Regions from separate parts of the Paenibacillus sp. J23TS9 genome, predicted to be linked through region 1. Evidence: predicted binding sites of a transcription regulator. Region 1 holds the regulator's gene; each other region holds the start of a gene.

Region 1 (7,709 bases):
TAAGACTGATATATACATTCTTAGTGTCCATCTCCGTTTGGGCTTTGATCCCTGAATCCTTAGCCAGATCCTGCAATTTCGCAGGAATATCCGTATACTTTTTATTATCCATGGCTTCCGCTACCGAAAACATGGCGGAATCCCAATATCGATTCAGCTTGTCGGAGGAATGATCTACAAAATCGAATTTCAATGTGCGGCTCCCTACAACCGACTTACCTTTCGTCGTAATCTGATCGACAAGACCAGATAAATTCGTTTCCGGCTTCAAATCAAGTTTCAAATTGATCTGATTGCGGTTAATATTAAATTGAGCATTATTAACGCCCTTATAATCCTGGACAATTTTTTGAAGCGGCCCTTGCATGGTTGTCTGCCGGTAAAAGAACCAGCCACCAAACAATATTGCAGCTGAAACAACAACAGTAAGCACAATAGGTATTGGACGTAGTTTCAAACAGTTGTCCTCCTCTCAAAATTGAAAAAACTAGATTACCTAGTTACATCATACAAAAAATAGACAACCGCGGCAAAGGAGGCTATGGCAGCAGCTTCTTGTCACGGTTATTCAGGCTCTATTCTATCAACATCAATACAGCCGATACATCGAGCTGCATATCTTATATCTCATGAATACAAATAAAAGTATATCACATCGTATATATGATTTCGAAGGTAAAGTGTGAAATTATTTAAAATTTTATCCTGTACACACCAAAGAACCCCATTTTTCAATGAGGTTCTTCCATTTTCAGGATGATTTTTCACCTATTCGGCAGAGTAAATGGTCCACCAATACTTTGTCCATCGCTGAAACGATAGAATTGATAGTAATAGTGGTCCTTAGAGCGGTAAAACAGCTGCCAAGCATATTCTCCGTTATACGTTCCAGGCAGCAGTCTCATTTTGTCCAAATCCGGTATTTCCTTTTGAATCTTTTCTTTGATCTGGGCTTCGGACAAACCGTTTGAAAGCAGCTCCTCATGAACCGCTCCCTCTCCCGACTTGACCTTTCCGTTCTCATCCATTGTCACCCACACCATAATTGGCCGGTTCTCTTTATCCAACCCTTCAATAGCCCAGCAGATCGTGTCCCAAACTGATTTCTCTGCCTCGGTCACCTTTACCAGACTGGTATCCTGTTTGGCTTTGAGAATGGCTGCCGTTTCTTCTGCGCGGATATCCTGCGTTACATATATGTAATAACGATAAGAACCGAACCCAAGCAGCAGGAGTAACAGTATTCCGAGAAATATCCACGTTTTTTTATTCTTTAACATAAGCTCCCTTTCTGAGGCCCTCCGTCCTTATCGGGACAGAAGACCATCAAAAGCGGCTTGGGCTTCCCGGCGGATCCGCTCTTCGTCCAGCGTCAGACAGGCGCCATGTTTCACAATTTGCTTGCCGTCTACCCAAACATGCTCAACATCCTTGCTGCAAGCGGAGTAAATAGCATGTGAGATAAGATCGGTATGTGGCAGGAAATGCGCCTGATCCGTATTCAGGGCGATGAAATCTGCCTTCATCCCCGGAGCCAGCGTACCCACATTTTTCAAAAAGAGCGATTGAGCCCCATACACCGTACCCATTTTGAGTGCTTCGGCTGCAGGAATAGCAGTAGGATCGCCGGAAACACCTTTATGAATCAATGCCGCAAGACGCATTTCTTCAAACATATCCAAATTATTATTGCTTGCCGCTCCATCGGTACCCAGCGATACGGTTACTCCTGCTTTGAGCAGGTCTGTTACGCGGGCCACCCCACTGGCCAGCTTCAGATTGCTTCCCGGGTTATGGGAGACAGCAACATGATTAGCAGCCAGAATTTCAATTTCCTCATCCGTCAGATGCACAGCATGTGCCACCAGAGAAGGACGCGAGAACATGCCAAGCTTCTCTAAGTGGGCGACCGGACGAACTCCATAATCGCGGACATTTTGTTCCACTTCAGCCTTCGTCTCGGACATATGGGTATGCATCGGCAGATCCATGTCATGGGCTGCCTGCACAAACTTTTCGATAAAGTCCGGAGGGCAGGTATATGGTGCATGTGGTGAGATCATAGTCGTGATACGACCGTCTGCTTGTCCGTTCCAGTCACGTGCAAACGCGATAGCTTCATTCAGCTTATGGCGCTGAACCTCTTCTGGACACAGACCAATAACCCCGCGCATAAGTGATGCACGCATGCCCGATTCCTTAACCACCTTAGCGACTTGGTCCATATGGTCATACATATCCAGGAACGTAGTGGTACCGCCTTTCAGCATTTCCAGTACGGACAGTGAAGTGCCCCAGTACACATCTGAAGAAGTAAATTTAGCCTCCATAGGCCACATTTTTTCTTCCAGCCAAATTTGCAGCGCAAGGTCATCACCATACCCGCGCAGCAGTGACATGGCAGCATGACCATGGGTGTTAACCAGTCCTGGCATGAAGAAAAGGTGAGTTCCATCCACGACAGAAACATCGCTTTCGATCTCAGGCATTTCCTCTCCTATATAAGTAATCATGTCATCCTCGATCACCATACAGCCGTGAATCACCGGCTTGTCTGCATCAGAAACCGCAAAGCTTCCGTTCTTAATTACCCATTTATTTGTCTTTATGTTCTCCGTCATCCGCAGAATCGTCCTTTCCATTGTCCAAATAATAAGCCAGACTCAGCAGATCTGTTGTGAAATCAGCCGCATGGATCCGGATGTTCGCAGGCGCCTTCAAAATGGTTGGTGCGAAGTTGAGAATAGCCTCAATACCGGCGGTAATCAACTTATCTGCCACATTCTGCGCTTCAACATCAGGAACCGTAATAATCCCAATACGGATGTTCTGGCCTTTGATCGTTTCACTAATTTCATCCATCGACTGAACCGTTAAGGTACTGATGCGCGTTCCTACCTTTTTGGGATTCTCATCGAATACAGCGACAATCTTGATATTTTCCCGAAGGTATAAGTTATAATTCGATAGCGCGTGACCCAGATTACCGGCTCCAACGAGCACGGCATTGATCTGCTGGTCCAGATTCAGGATATGGCGAATTTTCTCGATCAGGTACGATACATCGTAACCAATCCCCTTGCGGCCAAAATCCCCGAAATAAGCCAGATCCTTACGAATCTGTGCAGGATTCAAATCCAGCTTCAGTCCGAGCTCCTGTGATGATACTGTGGATACCTCGCGTTTATTCAGATCATTCAAGTATCTTAAATACACAGGCAATCTGCGGACAACCGCTTCGGATATTTTCTCCGATTTCATGCTTGCTCCCCCTATTTAACAGCTTAATTTATATACATGTTTTTCAGTCAATTGATTCGGATGCATGCTTAGCCCTCATGAAGCCATTCGGATATGCGAGGAACCATTTTTTCAGTAATCATATGTTCCATTTTGGGTCCTGGCAATGAGTATAGGAAGTACTTGCCGTAATAGGATTCAATCACACGCGTATCGTATACAATAACAATCCCACGATCATTTGCCGTACGTACCAGCCGACCAAAGCCCTGTTTGAAGCGAATAACCGCCTGCGGCACAGAAAGCTTCATAAACGGGTTTTTCTTCTGCCGCTGCAGCAGTTCGCTTTTTGCCTCAACGAGCGGATGGTTCGGCGGTTGGAATGGCAGCCTTACAATAGCCAGACAAGTCAGCGCTTCTCCGGGAATATCCACACCTTCCCAGAAGCTGCTTGTACCGAGCAGTACAGAAGCGCTGCTGTCTTGGAATCTGCGGATGAGTTTGGTGCGGCTGCCGCTGTCAACACCTTGGCCTAATACAGTTATATCGCTGCTGGCAAGTGCATTTTTGAGTGGCTCATGGACCTGCCTTAGCATGCGGTAAGAAGTAAACAATACGAGCATTCTTCCGTGGGTAGCAACCGCGGTATCCGCCAAAGATTGAACCAGTGTATTCACAAACACTGCATCTCCGACACTTCCTTTTACACTTGGAAAATCACGCGGAATCACCAGTAAAGCCTGATCCCGATAATTGAATGGAGAAGGAAGCTGCACAGAGACCAATCGCCCGTTTTCCTGATCCTCTTGCAATCCCAGATTATCAATCATGTATTGGAATGATTTATCCACAGACAACGTGGCAGACGTCAATATGACGCTTTTTTTCTTATCAAAGAACAAATCCTTGAGCTGCTTGCTTACATCGACGGGAACAGCGTACAGCTGGAGTGACTTGCTCCGGTAATGGCTGCTGGCTTCCATCCAGTATACAACGGTCTCATCATTAAGATTCATGAAGAAACGAAGATCATCCCGCTCGACTGCCAAATCCTTAAATAGACCGCTTAGATCCGTGATCAGGCTGTCCGCGCTGTAATCGTCTTCATCCTCCTTGTACTCTGCAAGCATTTTCTCCCCGCGGCGCACAATTTCGCTGATTTTAACATGATTTTGGTTTTCCAGCGCCTTGAGCGTCTCCCATTCCTGAGGCCATTTGCCAGGCTGCAAACGAAGTACAAACTGACCGGCATCACCAGGTGCAGCATCATTACGCTCCGGAATGAGACTAAAGAGGGATTCGCTGAGCTTATCCCAGTTCTCTTTGACATCGACCAGATCCTCACTGATGCGGTCGATTGCCGCAATCCAGTCTCCGGCGCGTTCCTGTCCCGAGGACTGGAGCTGCTGGCGTAGTGCAGGAAGCTGACCGCTGCGGCCATCCTTGTACAGGCGGGTAAGCGTGTGGACCACACTGAAATATTTCATATTAAGTCCGAGATGCTTGCCTGCCACATCCTCCAAATGATGCGCTTCATCGATCACCAGACGCTCATATGCAGGCAGAAGCTGATGGCCTGCTTTCACATCGGTGAAGAGCTTGGAGTGGTTCGTAACGACCACATCCGCGATGCCTGCTTCATGCTTCGCCCGGTGGTAATAACATTTGCGGAACCATGGGCAGCCTCGTCCGAGGCATGAATCGGAATCACTGCTTACGGTTTCCCAGAAGTCGCCGCCACGCCCGCCGAGATTCAGCTCTTCATCATCCCCATTTTCGGTTTGGGCCAGCCAGACGATCATCTGTGCCGCCGTTATCGTGTCTTCCTTGGGATTAAAGAAGTCTCTTCTGTTTATTTTATGTTCAAATTTTCTCAAACACAAATAGTGTTGTCTGCCCTTAAAGACAGCGGCCTTGAAGGGGAACGGCACAACCTGTGTTAATAGAGGCACATCCCGTTCACGGAGCTGTTCCTGAAGGTTAATGGTATGCGTGCTAACCATCACTTTTTGCTGCTGCTTCACGCTTTGATATATGGAAGGGATCAGGTAACCCAAAGATTTACCAGTGCCCGTACCTGCCTCAATTAGTAGATGCTTGTCCTGATCCAGGGCATTCATCACTTCTTCGAACATAATCGACTGCGGTTCACGCTCTTCATATTGGGGCATAATACCTTTTAACCGTTTCTGAATCTCATCAAGATACTCTTTGAAATCGACTCCCGAAAGTGGATTATCATCCGATTCCTCTCTCGGCGGCTTCATTTCAGTCCAATCATCCACAGCAAGCGCCAGTTGGCGGTAAAAGGTATGGCTGTTCAGGTCCTGTATCGGCTCTTGTTCCTTTTGTTGACACAGACCGTCGAAAAACCAGCCGAGGTCACTGTCTTCCTCTGCAAAAAGCTCACTTAAGCGCTGCAAAGTAATCAGAGGAAGATCATCCAGCTCATCCAGACATTTTAACAATACATAGGCTGTAGCTAATGCATCGCTATCGGCTTGATGCGGATGATCATGCTTTATTTGAAAATGCGCTGTCACCTGCCCCAATTGATATGAAGTCAGGGACGGAAAACATATTTTAAGAAAGTCCAGTGTATCCAGGATCCGGCCGGAAAACGGCAAATATCCGCTGCGGTCCAGCGCATTCTGCAGAAAATTAAAGTCAAACGCAACATTATGTCCTACAAGAATGACATCATCCAGCATAGGGACAAGCTCCATGAGCATCTCTTCCAGCGATGGTGCATCTGCAACATCCGCTTCCGTTATGCCTGTCAGACCGGTAATAAAAGGCGGAATTTCCACACCAGGTTTCACATAGGAACCATAAACACGGGAAATCGTCAAATCTTCTTCTATGATGGCAAGTCCAACTTGAATAATTTCATCGGCGGACTGGTTGCCTGTCGTTTCAAAATCCAGTACGGCAAATTTCATGATTTATGTTTAATCCTTTCATTCCAGTCTCATTACCAGCATAACAGAAGATTTCACATTTGAAAATTAAGTGACAACAAAAAGGCGATGCTCAAGGCGCTTTTTTGCGCAAGATGCATCGTCCCTTTCGCGTTGCCTTACATTAAGGAAATCAACTGGCTGCCATATTGAAGCTGACCGCGGTTTTGCTGGCAAACCTTCAAATTAACCAAGGGATCGGGAAGTGTGGGATCACTCTGCAATGCCAATGTAAAAAATTCCTGGGCCTTGCCGGCATTCCCATGCTTCACGGCGATACATCCTAACGCATTGTAGATCATGGCCTTCAGCTTCTGGCTTTTGGCCAGCGGGAGTATCCAGTGAAAATGAAGATGCGCTTCCTTGGTTTCCTCGAGATACAAATGTGCCATGGCCAAGTACATCCGGGCCAGAAGACTGTCCGGATATTGACGGATAACCTGGGAAAATTGCTGGGCGGCCTGACGGTACATTAGTAACCGGAAATATCCCTGTCCGCGCACAAATGCGTTTAACTCCATTTCAGGTGTCTGCTCCGAAAATAAGGTGGAAGGCACCTCGGCATGCTGGCGGAACTCACCCATCTTCTCCTCAAAAGATAACCACTCATCAATAATTCCATCACTCATGGTTTTAAGCATATTCCACTTTTGTATCAGCTGATGCTTTTGGGCCTCCTGCGCCGTCGGGTAATGTTTCATGATCTCATCTAACATGTGGTTCATTTCCGCGAATACATGTTGGAACATGGCTGCATCCCACCCTTAACCAAAAATGAAATCAGTGCGGTCACCTGCATTCATTTTTTGTAGATACAGCCAATTTCATTCCTCGATGGACCTGCCATTCCTTGTCTTTACCCGAGTCGAGCCAAACCTTAAATAATGGTAGCGTGCACTTCCTTATTCATGGTCGTCTTAGGCTGATTCGATTCATTAACGAACACGACCGTAGGCTTGTGATTCTTGATTTCATCACTCGACATCATGGCATAAGAAATAATAATGACGGTATCTCCAGGCTGAACCATACGCGCTGCTGCGCCATTGAGACAGATCACGCCGCTGCCCCGGGGTCCTGGAATAACATAGGTTTCAAGGCGTGCACCATTGTTATTATCCACGATTTGCACTTTTTCGTTCTCCAGAAGATCGGCAGCTTCCATCAAATCTTCATCAATGGTAATGCTGCCAACATAATTCAGATTCGCCTCCGTTACGGTAGCACGGTGTATTTTTGACTTCATCATCGTTCTAAACATGCTCTTATTCTCCCTTCGGGTATAACAGACAGTTATCGATCAAACGGGTTTTGCCAAACTTTACCGCAAGAGCCATCAGAACAGGTTCATTATTTTCTAATACGCCTGCTTCATCCTCCAGAAGTGAAAGCTCTGGAAAAGCTACAATTTCTACGTAATCAATTACAGCCAGTGAGGTTTTACTGATGCTGCTCACCAAAAGATCTCTTGCCTCTCCTGCTGTCCGGATCTCCCTCTTCTCCAGAGCC
Region 2 (7,709 bases), on a different contig from region 1:
AAATAAAGTGAAAATAAAGTTGTAAACTGACCTCAGGTGTTAAGCTAACGGGCAGATTAGTGAAGCTATTGGATATATTATATTGCTGTCCGGCGTACAGGATATAAAGAACCACGTACTGTACCCGTTTTCTGTGTAAGTTATGTTTTGTGATTATAGGTATAAGCTATTAATTCAATATGATTTATATATTTCACCAACAAATGCTTTCCCATTACAATAGTTGAAAAAGAGGTGTTGTTATGGACTCATCCGTCAAAAAGCTGTTCGATGCCATCGCGAGTGGATATGACGAGCAAAGAAAAAAACTGATCCCTTGTTTCGACGATTTCTACGGAATGGCTCTATCCTTAGTTGAAAGTGCTGCTGCCTCACCGAAAATTCTTGACTTGGGGGCGGGTACCGGGCTTTTTTCAGGCATGGTGCTGCAAAAATACCCCAATGCAGAGCTTACGCTCATGGATGTAAGCGACAAAATGTTAGAGGGGGCACGTCAGCGATTCCAGCATAACGACAGCATTCGGTATATCGTCGGAGATTATTCGAACTATACGTTTACCGAGTCGTTTGACATCGTCATTTCTTCGTTATCCATCCATCATCTCACTCATATGGCAAAACAGCATTTATTTGTGACGATACATCAAGCTCTGATGCCAGGCGGTATATTTGTTAATGCGGATCAAGTGGCCGGAAATCATCCTGCATCCGATGAGTATTACAGACGACGCTGGCTTGAGCATATTAACGACAGTGGTCTTTCCCGTGAGGCCATTGAAGCGTCTGTGGAAAGAAGAAAGCTGGATATCAATGCCCAACTAAACGATCAAATCATATGGTTGGAGGAAGCCGGATTTCTTGATGTAGACTGCATGTATAAGTATTTGGATTTTGCCGTCTTTTTCAGTAGAAAAGACTCGAGAGTCCCTGGGTCGACGCCACATGTATGAGTAATTTATCAGTAATAAACAAAACACCATGTTTGAGATTCAGGTTTACTTTGCACAACTAGTTGAGCTAACGTGAATCGATAGCTCAATAAATAAACTAAAACACGGCTGCCGGCATCGATTAGCAGCCGTGTTACACTAACGGGCAGAACTTCTCACACTATGTACATTGCCGACGGCGGATGAAACTTAGATAATAGAAACCATACTAGAATCGGGGATTCAATTTATAATGAGAAAAAATAATCAATGGAATGTTTTTAGCTTGGCTTTGTTGTTGGGCTTATTTTCGACGTTAGGCCCATTTACGATTGATATGTATTTACCGGCATTTCCTGAAATCGCAGAAAATTTGAATACAAGCGCGTCACTCGTCCAGTTTAGCCTGACGGCTTGTTTACTTGGACTAGGCATAGGTCAGCTCGTTATGGGCTCGCTAAGCGATGTCTATGGCAGGCGAAATCCTCTGCTGATTTCCATGGCCGTATATATCATCTCCTCGTTGGCTTGCGCATTCGCACCCAATATTGGATTGCTAATACTATTCCGATTTGCCCAAGGGTTTGCCGCTTCCGCAGGAATCGTTATCTCGCGGGCAATAGCCCGCGACCTTTACAGCGGTCACGAACTTACTAAATTTTTCTCTTTGCTTTTGCTCGTGGGTAATTTGGGTCCACTTGCTGCACCGATTGCAGGCAGCGGCATTCTTTCGTTCACGACATGGATTGGCGTGTTCATCGCACTGGCCCTGCTGGGAATTTACTTATTGGCGATGACAAAATGGCGTTTGAAGGAGACTCTTCCAGCTGAAAGACGCGAAACACCCAACTTCGCAAACCAATTGCGGAGCTACGGGCTTCTCTTGCGCGATCGCCAGTTTGTCGGCTACATGCTGGCACAGGGAATTATGATCGCCGGTGTCTTTGCTTATGTTTCAGGAACGCCTTTTATCTATCAAAATATATACGGCGTCACACCGGCCGTTTTCGCATTGCTTTTCGGATCGAATGGCATTAGCTTGATTATAGGATCGCAATTAGTGGGGCGGATGGCGCATCGTATATCTGAACAGGCATTTCTGCTATTTGGCCTATGTGTGGCCTTATTTGCAAGCATCGTCGTTTTGGTGGTAGCTGTAGTCCATGGTCCACTTTTCACCTTGGTCATACCGCTGTTTTTCTTTGTTTGTTCAATAGGTATTACATCAACTGCAGCATTTCCGCTTGCAATGGAGAGACAGGCCAATATGGCGGGAAGTGCTGCCGCGCTGTTGGGTGTCATACCTTTTCTTCTAGGTGCGGTGGTTGCTCCTCTGGTTGGTATCGCAGGTGAAAACACCGCGGTTCCGCTAGGCGTAATTATTTTAGCGACGAGCACTGCAGCAATGCTCGCTTATTTCGTTCTGGTAAGAAAAGTTCCGCGTGGAGCATCACAACAAGCCCAATCCGAGCCTAATTTTTAGGTCAGACTGAGTTTGTGTAGTTAAGCTAATGGGAAACGATAGCTCAATGAATACATTTGAAGGCAGCCGACCCAAAAGCCGGCTGCCTTTTTCCTTAACTAACGGGCAGAAAACGTTTTTATTTTACGCAAGGGCGAATCGAGCGCAAACAAGCTTTGTATAAAAACCAATGCCCCGGTTAGGGGCATTGGTTTATCAGGCACCAAGGAACATGTTCATATCGTCTTCCACATTGGTAATGCCGCCGATCCCGAAGTTATCCACGAGGACTTTGGCCACGTTTGGCGACAGGAATGCGGGAAGCGTAGGGCCCAGATGAATATTTTTGACGCCAAGATACAGCAGGGCAAGCAGCACGATCACCGCTTTTTGCTCGTACCAGGCAATGTTGTAGGAAATCGGCAGCTCGTTGATATCCTCTAGGCCGAATACTCCCTTCAGCTTCAAAGCAATGACGACCAGGGAGTAGGAATCATTGCATTGCCCGGCATCCAGAACCCGCGGAATGCCGCCGATTTCGCCTAAGGCAAGCTTGTTGTATTTATATTTGGCACAGCCTGCAGTCAGGATGACCGTGTCTTTCGGAAGCTCTGCCGCAAAATCGGTGTAATAATTGCGGGATTTCATCCGTCCGTCGCAGCCGGCCATGACGAAGAACCGGCGGATCGCGCCGGACTTTACGGCGTCGACAACTTGATCAGCCACGTTCATCACGGCGGCATGGGCGAAGCCGCCGATGATCTCGCCGGTTTCAAGCTCCGTCGGGGCCGGGCATCCTTTCGCTTGCTCGATCAGTGCGGAGAAGTCCTTGGCAGCGCCGTCCTCTGCCTCCGGGATATGGCGGACGCCCGGGAAGCCGGTGTTGCCCGTGGTATAAATGCGGTCCTTATAACTGTCCTTTGGCGGAACGATACAGTTGGTCGTCATCAGAATCGGCCCGTTAAAGGATGCGAATTCGCTGTTTTGCTTCCACCAGGCATTTCCGTAATTGCCTACAAAATGCTCATATTTCTTGAATGCCGGATAATAGTGGGCAGGCAGCATTTCACTGTGAGTGTATACGTCCACGCCGGTCCCTTCCGTCTGCTTCAGCAGCTCTTCCAAATCCTTCAGGTCGTGGCCGCTGATGAGAATGCCGGGCCGGTTTCTAACCCCGATATTAACCTTCGTAATTTCCGGATTTCCGTAAACGGAAGTATTCGCTTCGTCCAGCATTGCCATGGCGTTCACGCCGTACTTGCCAGTTTCCATCGTCAAAGCGACGAGATCCTGCACTTCAAGGCTATCGTCCAGCGTAGCCGCAAGCGCGCGGCGCATGAACCGGTTCAATTCGTTGTCGTCTCTCTCCAGGTGAAGCGCATGGTACGTGTAAGCAGCCATTCCCTTCAAGCCGTACGTAATCAATTCGCGCAGCGAGCGGATGTCTTCATTGCGGGTTGATAGGACACCGACAGTGCGCGCTTTTTCATCCAATGCGGTTTCATGATCCGCTTCCCAGACGGCAGCATCCGGGAAATTAGCGGTTCCTTCCGGATATTGCTCGTTATAATAGGCGCGCACCTCGCCGCGGAGCGCCATGGCTTCCCGGATTCTCCCCACAAACACCTCGCGGTCAAAATTGGCGTTCGTAATGGTTGCAAACAAGGAGTCCATGATAAACAGCGATACGCGCTGTTCAAGGAATTCCGGCAGCCGGACATCCTGACTGAGAAAAGAGATCCCTTTCAGCAGATAGATCAGCAGATCCTGCAGGTTCGCCACGTCATGCGGTTTGCCGCATACGCCGACAAGGGTGCAGCCGGTTCCTTTGGATGCTTCCTGGCATTGAAAGCAGAACATGGACGGCTGATGATTTAAGGCCTTCTCTGTCGCGATGTTAGTCATTATTTCTCCCCCGGTTTCGTGAGTTATTGGTTGCCTAAGGTCCACATAAGTCCGCGTTGTCATTGGACTGTCAGACACAGTATACTCCGCTGCGATAACCGGAAAGGTGATTCCAATCACCATTTTTTAAGTTTGTGTGTTAAATCACAAAGCCTGTCGGATTGTTCTTTTAAACTGGATTTATGGACTTATAAATGAATGTTCAAAAAGGACGGTTTTCAGCACCAAGAAGATTGGATGAAGCTAGGGACTGAGGAGCGGAGCGTACTTGTGGGTACGTGAGCACCGGAAGGCCCGGCTGAATTCTAGATTCGATGCCGAATCTGCTTCTCCGATTTACTTCGTGATCAAAAGCGGTCTTTTTGAACTACCTCTAGAAGAAATGAGGAGAGAGAATATGTCGATATTGCCTCACAAAAATGAACTGGGATTTTTCGAGATCCGTCTCGAATCCATCGGCGGGCTTGGCGCCAATCTGGCCGGGAAAATGCTGGCCGAAGCCGGGGTAACCGGCTCCGGCCTTAACGGTTCTAATTTTTCCAGCTACGGCTCGGAGAAAAAAGGGTCGCCGGTGAAGAGTTTCGTAAGGTTCTGCGATCCCGGGGTGGAAATCCGCGATCACAGTCCCATTGAGCAGCCGCATGTCGTCGGTGTATTTCATGAAGCATTGTATAAGACGATAGATGTCATAAGCGGATTACAGCCTGATGGAACGGTACTTGTGAATACGTCGAGAGACCTTGCCGAAGTTGCCGCGGATCTGAACATGACGCAGGGAACGCTTGCGGTGATTGATGCGCTGAACATTGCCGTTGAGGAAAAAACGAAAGTCAATACGGCGATGCTGGGCGCCTTGTTCCGGATATGCAGCTTCCTGAACCCGGACGATATGCGGCAGGTTATCCGCACAACGTTTGAGAAAAAGCTGCCACACCTCGTGGAAGCGAATTTGCGGACCTTTGACAGAGGGTATCACGAAGTCCGGTTCCTTTCCTTGGGAAATGGCACAGGGCTTATAGACCCGGTGGCTTTCGCAAGACCGCAGCCGGTTCTCGGATTTGAAACGCAGGAGCCCGGCGGGATCCTGAACGTGACGGCCAACAGCATCCTGAAGGACCTTAGCGCCTCCCGGCAGGGATATTTGCCGGAATACAAGATCGAGGACTGCATTCACTGCGCCGCCTGCGATACGGTATGCCCGGATTTCTGCATCGTGTGGGAGCAGAAACCGGATAAACGCGGCAACCTGCAGATGTTTATGAAAGGCATCGATTACCAGTATTGCAAAGGCTGCTTGAAATGCGTGGAAGCTTGCCCGACCACCGCTTTGGCCGCCATGTTGGAAGAGCCGCATTATGCGGAGCAGCACCGTGTGCCGCAAGCATTCCCCTATTTAACCGCGGAGGGAGTCAGATCATGAACATGAAAATCCAAGAAGCAACCGAGCACGAGATGCCTGCCGCCCAAACGGCGGTCTTCGAATCGGGCAACGAAATGGCCGCCATGGCAGCTGCCCAGATCAATTATCACATCATGGGTTATTTTCCGATTACACCGTCTACGGAAATCGCCCAATATCTTGACATGATGCGGACGCGCGGCGAACACGACATCAAGCTCATTCCGGCTGACGGCGAACACGGCTCGGCGGGAATCTGTTACGGCGCAGCCGCAGCCGGAGCGCGGGTATTCAATGCGACCAGCGCGAACGGGTTCCTGTATATGATCGAACAGCTGCCCGTGCAGGCGGGCACCCGTTTCCCGATGGTCATGAACCTGGTGACGCGGGCGGTCAGTGGCCCGCTGGATATCCGCGGTGACCACTCGGATCTCTACTACGGCCTCAATACGGGCTGGGTGATTCTGACGGCCCGTTCACCGCAGGCGGTGTATGACCTGAACATCATGGCGCTGCGAATCGCCGAGCATGAAGACGTGCGCCTGCCGGTCATCGTGGCGTATGACGGATTTTTCACGTCGCACCAGAAACGCCGGGTGCACATATTTACGAGCCGGGAAACCGTCCGTGAGTTCGTAGGGGAACAGCCGCCGGAATTTCCGCATGTGCTGGACGAGAACAAGCCGATCGTCGTTGGGGCTTACATGAACGGCGACGACTTGATGAACAACCACTTCCAGCAATCGAACGCCATGTACCGTGCGGGCGAGGTATTCAAGGAAGTGGCGGAGGAGTACGCCGCACTGTCCGGAAGATCCTATTCGCCGCTTGATCTGTACCGCATGGAAGACGCGGAGGTGGCTCTGTTCCTGCTCAATTCGGCAGCCGAATCCTCCAAAGACGTCGTGGACCGGCTGCGGGCGCAAGGAATCAAAGCGGGCGTGATCAGCCCGAATATTCTCCGGCCGTTCCCGGCCAAGGAAATCCGCGAGGCGCTGACGGGCGTCAAGGCGCTACTGGTCGGTGAACGCGCCGATTCTTACGGCGCACAAGGAGGCAATTTGACGCATGAGGTCAAAGCGGCCCTGCAGGAAATCCGCGGTCCGCAGCCGATTGTGCTGTCCCGCATCTTCGGCCTCGGCGGGAAAGACTATTACGCGGATGACGCGGAAGCTTTTTTTGCCTTGGCGCTGGAGGCCATGGAGCTGGGGTATGCCAAGGTTCCGTTTGATTATTACGGCCAAACGCCGGGAGATGAGGCGCACAAGCTGCAGCCAGTCATCGCGCCGATGAACGGCGACAGCTTTAAATCCGGCCTGATCACGGTGAAGATGGATGAGGCGACGAACAAGCTGTCCGTTAAGGCGCCGCCGATGCGGGCACTTGCCGCCAAACCGAAGCGGTTTGCTTCCGGTCACGGAGCCTGCCCGGGCTGCGGTATTTTCCCGGCGCTGGAGCTCTTTTTCAAAGGGATCGAAGGCAATGTCGTCACGTTGTTTCATACCGGCTGCGCTTATATCACCACGACGGGTTATCCGTATAACTCGCATAAACAGAGCTTCATTCATAACTTGTTCCAGAACGGACCGGCGACGTTATCCGGCACGGTAGAGGCGTTCCTAGAGAAGAAACGCCGGGGCGAAATCGATGTTCCCGAGGACTTTACGTTTGTAATGGTGACCGGCGACGGCGGCATGGACATCGGGATGGGTTCGGCTATCGGGACGGCGCTGCGGGGCCATAATCTGATCATTCTGGAATACGATAATGAAGGCTACATGAACACCGGGGCACAGCTTTCGTATTCTACGCCTTTAGGCCACATGACCAGTACTTCCGGCGTCGGCAAACAGCAGCAGGGCAAAACGTTTCATCACAAAGATACGGTGCAAATGATGGCGGCTGCGCATATTCCGTACGTATTTACGGGGACGGAGGCATTCCCGCAGGACCTTGTAAAAAAGGCGGCAAAAGCGCAGTGGTACTCCCAGAATGTAGGTACCGTCTACGGCAA
Region 3 (7,709 bases), on a different contig from region 1:
CGGCAACGATGAATATGCCGTTAAATCCGCTCTCTACGATCGGAGTCACGATTTGGCGCGTAATTTCCGCGGCCTCTGCCAGCACATCCATCCGGTTCTGCCCCGGTTTTGGATTCGCGCCAGCCGTCAGAATGACAACATCCACATCGGAACAATCCGCATAGGTACCGGCATAAACGGTGGTGCGTGTATGTGTGAAATCAATGCAATGCGACAAATCGAGAGCCTGTGCGAGCGCCCGGTCATACGTACGGTCAATCATCATGATCTCGTCGCAGATGGACTGGTTAATCATGGAGTAAGCGCAGCTGGATCCGACCATGCCGGAGCCTACGATGGCGACTCTTCTTCTTTTACGGTTCATTGTTCATCCGCTCCTTCATTCATATTTTACATGAGGATTTTATAAAAATCCCATCACGAACGAAATCAGCTGAATACGGCTGAAAACCGCCTCATACGAATAAAACCAGCAGCAACAGCTTAACCGGTTTCTGAGCATTGTATCCCCGTTAAGCCGCCGGACTCCATGGCAGAGGCTGCGGCTGCTTTTTGCTGCGCCAAACAGGGAATCTCCCGCCTGGACCCACATATTTGAACAGGTGCGTACCGATCGAGCTTCCCAAAATCGCGATAGCCTCATGTCCGTTCACCCGTCTCAGTCCTGCATAAAGTGCGGAGCTGAAAAGAATTTCCACCATCACAAACTTGACCAGTTCAGTCCGGGTAAACACCCAGACCGTAAATTCCTTCGCTGCAAGCTTTCGCATCCGTTCCCCCTTGATTTCGTCATAAACTCCTTTTTTAGGATATAGGGGAGGGCAAATTTTAAGAACATGCGGACAGCCTCGAATTTTGTGTGGCGATCCCGACTGCTCAAGGAACCGACAAAAATGATGTGATGAAAATCACAAGGTTGGTTCGGAGGCGATGGTACGCTGAAATCATCAAAGGCAAGGCTGATAGTTCGCGGAATGATCCGCTGTCAGCCGGTCAGGAGGATGGGGAGGACATGAAGAAGGCCTATACTTTTGTGGACAAAAACACCTGCATTGCCTGCGGAGCTTGCGGCGTCATCGCTCCTGATATCTTTGATTACGATGATGAGGGGCTAGCAGAGAATATATTACCCGGAGACCGCAACCTCGGCATTACGGAAGTTCCGGAAGATCAATTGGACAGCTTGGACGAAGCGGAGCACGGCTGCCCTACTGCATCCATTCACGTGGCCACATGTCCGTTCCGCCAAAAGGGACAATGAAGAAACGGGAGGAGATCTACATGGCAAGCTTTACATTCGACGATTTAAAACATATCAAGAGAACGGAGCTCGGTAACCAGGTTCCGCTGGAGCTGTTCCGCGCGATCCGTCTGATCGGGATGCATGAAGGGCTGCCGATGGGAGGGAGAAATACGACAGCCACCATTGGGCGCAAAATTGGCGAAAGCCTGCCGGCCCAAACGGTAGAGGAGCTCTTTGGATTATTTGTTGAGCTGAAAATCGGGATTCCGGCCATCGTGCATCAAGATGAGCATACGATGCGGGTGGCGGTGGAGGATTGCTTTTGCGAGGGGCTGCCTGTTCAGGAGGGCAAGCTTGTATGCGATCTGGAAGGCGCGATCATGGAGGGGGCGTTAACGCGGATTTTGGGCCGCAAGGTATCGGTCAAGGAAGTGAAATGCAACGTAAACGGCGACGAACACTGCGAGTATGAGCTAAGATTTTATCAATGACTCCGAATTACATACATGGATGAAGATGAGAGATCATTAACGAGAGTTTCGTTCGCTTTGCGGGGTTATACTTGATTCGCTATATGGAGATACTGTTCATAGCAAGAGCCAGCCTAGGGCAGCTTTACACGGTGCGGGATGAATTCTGCCTCGGGTAAAGCTGCCCTTTTCAAAATGGCTTGAGGATTCAGAAAGGAAGAAGCTGCATGAACACGCGAAATCATCGGCGAGCCGCTATTCATCCCATGATCCGCCAGGCGTTTGAGATGAAGAGAATAGCCCTGCCATGGAACCGGGCGATCTGTGCGGGCCTATGTCTGGGCCTGCCCTCTTTGATCGGCCTTCTGCTGGGGCGCTTCGATTACGGTATGCTGGCGGGGACTGGGGGATTTACGTACTTATATACATTTCATGAGCCTTATGCCTTAAGAGCGAGGAAGCTTTTTTTTGTCATGCTAGGCATCGGCTTTTCTGTCTTTTGCGGCTCGCTGCTGGCTCCGTATCCGGTTCTGTCCGCGGTGGTGCTGGGATTGATCGGAGCGCTGGCGACCTTTATTTTTGGAGCGCTCAAGTTCAAAGGGCCTGCCGCTCTTTTCTTCGTTCTGAGCTTCGCGCTTGCTTCCGGTATGCCGCATGGTCCCTCCGAAGCCTTAACCCGAGGGACACTTGTTCTTTTGGGAGGAGCGCTGGCATGGCTGATCGCCATGGCGGGCTGGCTCACGAATCCGCATGGACCCGAAACCCAGGCGGTCCGCAGGCTGTATACCAATCTGGCGGGTTTGCTGGATGCAGCCGGAACGGGCAAGTATAAGAAGGCGAGACATGAGACTCTGATCTCCATGGTTGAGGCGGAGTCCATTTTGGCCGGGCAGGGGAGAGTATGGCGGGAACCCGCACGGGTCTACCGTCTATTCAGGCTGTTTCACCAGGCACATGTGATCTACCAGGAAACCGATACCTGGAACTTGAGGAAGGGAGAGCCGCTGCCGCCGGCGCTGGGGCAGGTAGTCCGCAGCGTCTCCGGAGTTCTGCGCTACCGTGAAATACTGATAACGGACAGCCTGAAGCGGCTGGAGGATTCGGATCTTGAAGGGCTTCTACGCGCGGTGCGGGAAATGGCAGCGATTTTGGAGGCGGACGCCGAAGACGGCTGGGAGGACAGAAGCATAGCCGGAACGCCGGTGAAGAGTATCGTTCTCAGCGCCTTCGACAAAAATTCGCTTGTGTTTCTGCTGTCCCTAAGATTCGGTATGATCTTAATGATCGCTGCATTGGCGGCGCATGCTTTTAATTTAAACCGCTCTTACTTGGTACCTCTTTCCTGTGCCTCGGTTATGCTGGGTGCAACAGTCATTGCAACATTTCACCGGGCAATCCAGCGCTCTTTGGGAACGATGATTGGAATTTTAATAGCGAGCGCTATTTTATGGGCGCAGCCGGAAGGCTTTATCATTTCCGTTGCCATTATGCTCTTTACGTTTTTCGCTGAGCTGTTGATCGTACGCAACTATGCGATCGCCATCCTCTTCGTGACACCGAATGCGATCCTTATGGCGGAGGCGAGCTCGCACATCCACGATGTAGGGTATTTCGCCGGGACGCGGATCGTCGATGTCATCACCGGCAGTATTATCGGCCTGATCGGTGTACTCATCCTCGGCAGGAGATCCGCCTCAAGCCGGATTCCGTATCTGATGGGCCGGACGATCCGGAGCCAGTCCCAGCTTGCTGCCATGCTGTTCACGGAACAGCCGGCAGCTTACGAGGCAGAGGACAGCCGGGAGCAGCGTTCCATGAAGACTCATCTGTCTAACCTGACTACGGTTTATGCAACGGCGCTTGGGGAAATCCCGAGAAGCGAGGAGGAGCTGCAGCGGCTGCTGCCCGTGGTGTGGGCACTCGATCAATTCGGTTACCTGCTGAATTCTTATGCCTGGACGGCGAATCGGCCCGAACTGCCTGATCCTGAGCTTGCCCGTCTGCTGCTTGTGTTCGAGAAAATGGCGCAGAGTGCCGAGCAGCAGCGCAGCATAACGCTTCCGGCTGTTCCCGAGCTTGCGCTGACACCGAAAATAAGGCAGGAGCTGCTTGCCATGCAAAGCACGCTGGAGAAGAGCCTGACGTAAGCAAGCTGCTGACCGGCTGAAATTAGTAAAAAGCCCCGCTCAAATGATGATTTGAGCGGGGCTTTTCTTGATTGCTTATATGATTAGTAAGCCAGTGTGAACAAAGCTTTGATGTGGGAGAGGTAACGGATGTTACTTGCCTCCTTCATCATGGTTGCTGGCAGTCCTTTAAGGGAGATGTTGTTTTCGCCAACCGTAGCTACAGCATCTTTGCGTCCAAGGCTGGCCAGTGTGCCGGAGTTCACCGGATCAAAGGTCTGGGATGCCTTGTCAGTCAGGTAAGCATACAGGTTGTAGCCGATCAGCTCGCCCATTTGCCAAGCGATTTGAGCTGTTGGAGGATAAGGACGGCCTGTTGCATCAAAGACAACAGCGCTGTCACCAGCTACAAATACATCTTTATGGGATGTGGATTGCATGAATTCATTCACCGTTGCACGTCCGCGGTTAACTTCGAGGCCGGATTCCCCAACGAGTGGGTTGCCTTGAACGCCGCCAGTCCATACGAAGGTGTTGGTAACGATTTTTTGACCGTCTTTCAGGTCAACGACGTTGCCTTCCACGTTCGTTACAGGAAGACCTGTCAGGAATGTTACGCCGCGGTTTTCAAGACTTGCTTTCGCGCGGTCGATAAGATGATCTGGAAGTACGGGCAGGATTTTAGGGCCAGCTTCAACCAGCAGCAGTTTAACTTCGCCTGGGTCTACGCCGTATTTACGAGCCAATTTTGGCATAATGTCGGCAATTTCACCAACAAGCTCAACGCCGGTTAAGCCGCCGCCGCCGATCAGGATGGTTGCATCAGCTGCATCTTTAGTTTGCGAATAAGCTTTAATGCGGTCTTCAATGTGCTGGTGGATGCGGTTTGCATCTTCAGCGGATTTCAGAACCATGCTGTACTTATCAAGTCCCGGAATACCAAAGTATGCAGTGATACTTCCGAGAGCGACAACGAGGGCATCATAAGAGAGCTTGGAGCCGTCGGACAGTTTTACTTCTTTGCTGTCTACAGAGAAAGAATCAACCTTTGCGATTTTCAGATCGATGTCTTTACCTTTGAACAGTTTGTCAAGAGGCATAGCGATCGCTTTTTCCTCGATGCTGCCTGCAGCCAGACGGTGAAGCTCGGTAATGATTTGGTGAGTCGGATATTGGTTCACCACGGTGACACGCGCTTGATCTTTGTTAAGATATTTGCGCAAGGTCATAGCAGAGAGAAGTCCGCCATATCCTGCACCCAAAATGACAATATGTTTTGACATAGTTTTTCCTCCGTCCTTACTGGTAAAATTAAGAGAATTATTGTTGTTCTTTAGCGCGTTCAGCAGAAACCTGGAGATATGCGTTCACAAAACGGAACATTTTTTGCGCTTGCGGGTCTTTCAGCAATTTGAGCATACCAAAAAGACCGATCACTTCATGACTCTCTTCAGCACGGTCTTTAGCCTCGATCACGTTCGCTGCGACATTCTTAGCGGATTTGATCACCGGGGAAGCCATTTCCTGAATCGCACCTACAGTGTCACTTTTCAGTGTTTTGTCCGTAGCTACGGATTGAGCGAAGTCATAAGACTTTGTCAATACATTCACAAGCTCAGTCAGCTTTGGAAGATGGTTGACCAGAGTAGTCAAAGATTCCTGAACCTCAGGCTTGAGCAGCTGGTCCAGCAAATCATTTTGATCTTGGCTGACAGGCGTGTTTGCTTGTTCTGTCGTTGCATCAGTAATTGTTTCTGACATGTCCATTTCTCCTTTGCGTAAGCAGCAATGCTTAGTTTTATTATAAAAAAGGGCTGATAGACCCTTTTTAGGCAGAGGGGTCTATAACCTGGGGACCTTCCTCGTAACGAAAAAGGCCGAAAATCTAAATTACCACTACATATGTTAACATAATGCTCTCTAAAAGGATAATGAAGCATTTAAGAGTGATAGATCAAATTGTGAAGTTTTACACATATATACGTCTTCTTGGTCCGATATTCTCTGTTTTGCTTTATTTTTACGCCAAAAACGTGATGAAAACCACTGTGAATAGGAAAATAACAGTAATTCATCCCTTTCCGCAGTTGTCCTTCCATAGGTTCTTCAATTCATCTTGGCAGTATGCACAATGTTTAATGAAAAGAGGCCACCAAGCAGAGCAGCTTGATGACCTGATTGGTTAATGATGTTTTGATCACATGAAATTGATCATTGAGACGCAAAAAACCGCCCTCCGGTGCAAATCCGTGCCGGGAGCGGTTTAATGAAGTTACTTTATTTTACGATTAGTGGGGCGTTTCCGGGCTGATCGGTTTGCCGTTCAGTTCGCCGGCTGCTTCGATGACTCGATACTGTTTCAGCATGAAAATTCTCCAGCGGACGATCATGCCGAATGCCAGCAGGAAGAAGAGCGCACCGGATTGCGGGATCGAGACATACTTGTCAATGACCTGATGAAGAACGGTACGGACAATGAGCAGAACGAATAGGATAACCACGAAGCTCTTGGAGCGTCTGGCAAAAACCTGTCCTTCGGAGACTTCGAATTTGGTACTGCGAATCAACGGATATGAGAATAAAAACCAGCCGACGAGAAAAGCAGCTACGGCCCATAGCCATGAAATCCGTGTTTGAGGCGCCACGAACATCAGGAAGCCTGTTGACATGCCAAGCGGCGGGATGAGTATTTTTTTGATGGTTACTGGTCTATCGCTGGCTTTCAAACGGACGAAAATGACCATAAGCGCCATAACCAGAGCCCCCACGGTAGATCCGATTTGAAGATATGAGGGACTAATATGAGCCAAGTTAAAGACTCCTCTCTGAAAATGATAAATAATCACGTATAACTATATTATATCACACTCATCAAGAAGTAAACTTGAACGTCCTATGACATCATTACCTCTATGGGAAACTTTATTCATCCCAATTCGCATCCTGCCTTTTGCTCGACAGGGATCAGCCTATGTAGCGGATTCTGCGTGCATGCCTTTTAGAAATGTCCTCAGCACATAATGGACGCTTTCGTCCAACTGAAGATCCATCTGAAAGCCCCCATGCTGCTCGAGCGTCGCGAATCCATGCAAAAGACTGCGCAGTCCGCGGATCGTATGCAGCGTTTTCTTTTCACCCAGCCCGTAAGGCTCCAGTATCCGCAAAAAAAGGTTCAGCAGCTCCGCTTTGACTGCCTCCAGATCCTCATGCTCCTGTGTATTTACCTTATAAAAGGCCTCATATAGGCCAGGGCGGGAACGTGCAAACTGGAGATAGGCATCGCATAAGCTGAGAATGGCATCATCGCCGGATTTGCCGATGACGGCATCACGCGTTTTCTCGACGAGAAGATGCAGGCAGTAGACAGTGAGTGCTGCCCGCAAATCCGGGAGTCCGTTCACATGATTATATAAGGAAGGGGAGCGCACATTGAGCTTCTGCGCCAGAGCAGCCAGGGTAAGCGAATCCAGTCCGGATGCGTCGGCCAGCTCGGCTGCGGCAACGAGAAGCGTATGGCGGTCGAGTCCCATTTTGGCCATTGTTATTTCACCTCCCGGAAAGCCTCTTCAGCACGCTGGATCGCCCGGCTGATCGCTGCTGCAGGCTGCTCCAGCATCCGTCCGTGTCCAACAGCAAGCCAGGACGGCTGGAGCCCGGCGAGGCGGCGTGCGCTTGTCAGTGCAGCGTCCTTATTCCAGGTGGCCATCGCCGGAAAAGGGAACAGCGGCTGCATATGGCCGGATACGGCCATCCCGCCCCGGATTTGAAAGGCATCCCCGGCAATCAACACCTGGCTGCGTGTATCCAAAAACGCCATATGGCCAGGAGTATGGCCAGGGGAGGCGACAGCCAGGAGCGAACCCACACGGT

The links. The regulator Rex, encoded in region 1, represses fermentation and respiration genes when NADH is low (regulators of the CRP and FNR family bind a similar motif). The targets are predictions, from matches to a motif close to TTGTGAAATATTTCACAA.
Region 2: the regulator Rex is predicted to act here: its motif matches at 4,429-4,446, upstream of hcp (hydroxylamine reductase).
Region 3: the regulator Rex is predicted to act here: its motif matches at 5,799-5,816, upstream of KJS65_RS16910 (helical membrane plugin domain-containing protein).

What each region holds. Positions count from the first base shown of each region.
Region 1 is NZ_BOSG01000001.1:747,595-755,303, reverse strand. Features, by position in the region: gene KJS65_RS03870 (hypothetical protein) at 1-457, opposite strand, end outside; gene KJS65_RS03865 (cell wall elongation regulator TseB-like domain-containing protein) at 765-1,280, opposite strand; gene KJS65_RS03860 (amidohydrolase) at 1,308-2,609, opposite strand; gene KJS65_RS03855 (redox-sensing transcriptional repressor Rex) at 2,596-3,261, opposite strand; gene dinG (ATP-dependent DNA helicase DinG) at 3,330-6,182, opposite strand; gene KJS65_RS03845 (tetratricopeptide repeat protein) at 6,320-6,949, opposite strand; gene panD (aspartate 1-decarboxylase) at 7,078-7,461, opposite strand; gene panC (pantoate--beta-alanine ligase) at 7,466-7,709, opposite strand, start outside.
Region 2 is NZ_BOSG01000006.1:263,649-271,357, reverse strand. Features, by position in the region: gene KJS65_RS26985 (class I SAM-dependent methyltransferase) at 243-950, shown strand; gene KJS65_RS26980 (multidrug effflux MFS transporter) at 1,183-2,412, shown strand; gene hcp (hydroxylamine reductase) at 2,608-4,296, opposite strand; gene KJS65_RS26970 (2-oxoacid:acceptor oxidoreductase family protein) at 4,694-5,716, shown strand; gene KJS65_RS26965 (thiamine pyrophosphate-dependent enzyme) at 5,713-7,709, shown strand, end outside.
Region 3 is NZ_BOSG01000002.1:278,526-286,234, reverse strand. Features, by position in the region: gene KJS65_RS16940 (L-lactate dehydrogenase) at 1-364, opposite strand, end outside; gene KJS65_RS16935 (hypothetical protein) at 513-770, opposite strand; gene KJS65_RS16930 (ferredoxin) at 1,013-1,261, shown strand; gene KJS65_RS16925 (V4R domain-containing protein) at 1,282-1,734, shown strand; gene KJS65_RS16920 (FUSC family protein) at 1,941-3,860, shown strand; gene KJS65_RS16915 (NAD(P)/FAD-dependent oxidoreductase) at 3,944-5,122, opposite strand; gene KJS65_RS16910 (helical membrane plugin domain-containing protein) at 5,160-5,600, opposite strand; gene KJS65_RS16905 (CcdC family protein) at 6,128-6,649, opposite strand; gene KJS65_RS16900 (TetR/AcrR family transcriptional regulator) at 6,809-7,378, opposite strand; gene KJS65_RS16895 (MBL fold metallo-hydrolase) at 7,381-7,709, opposite strand, start outside.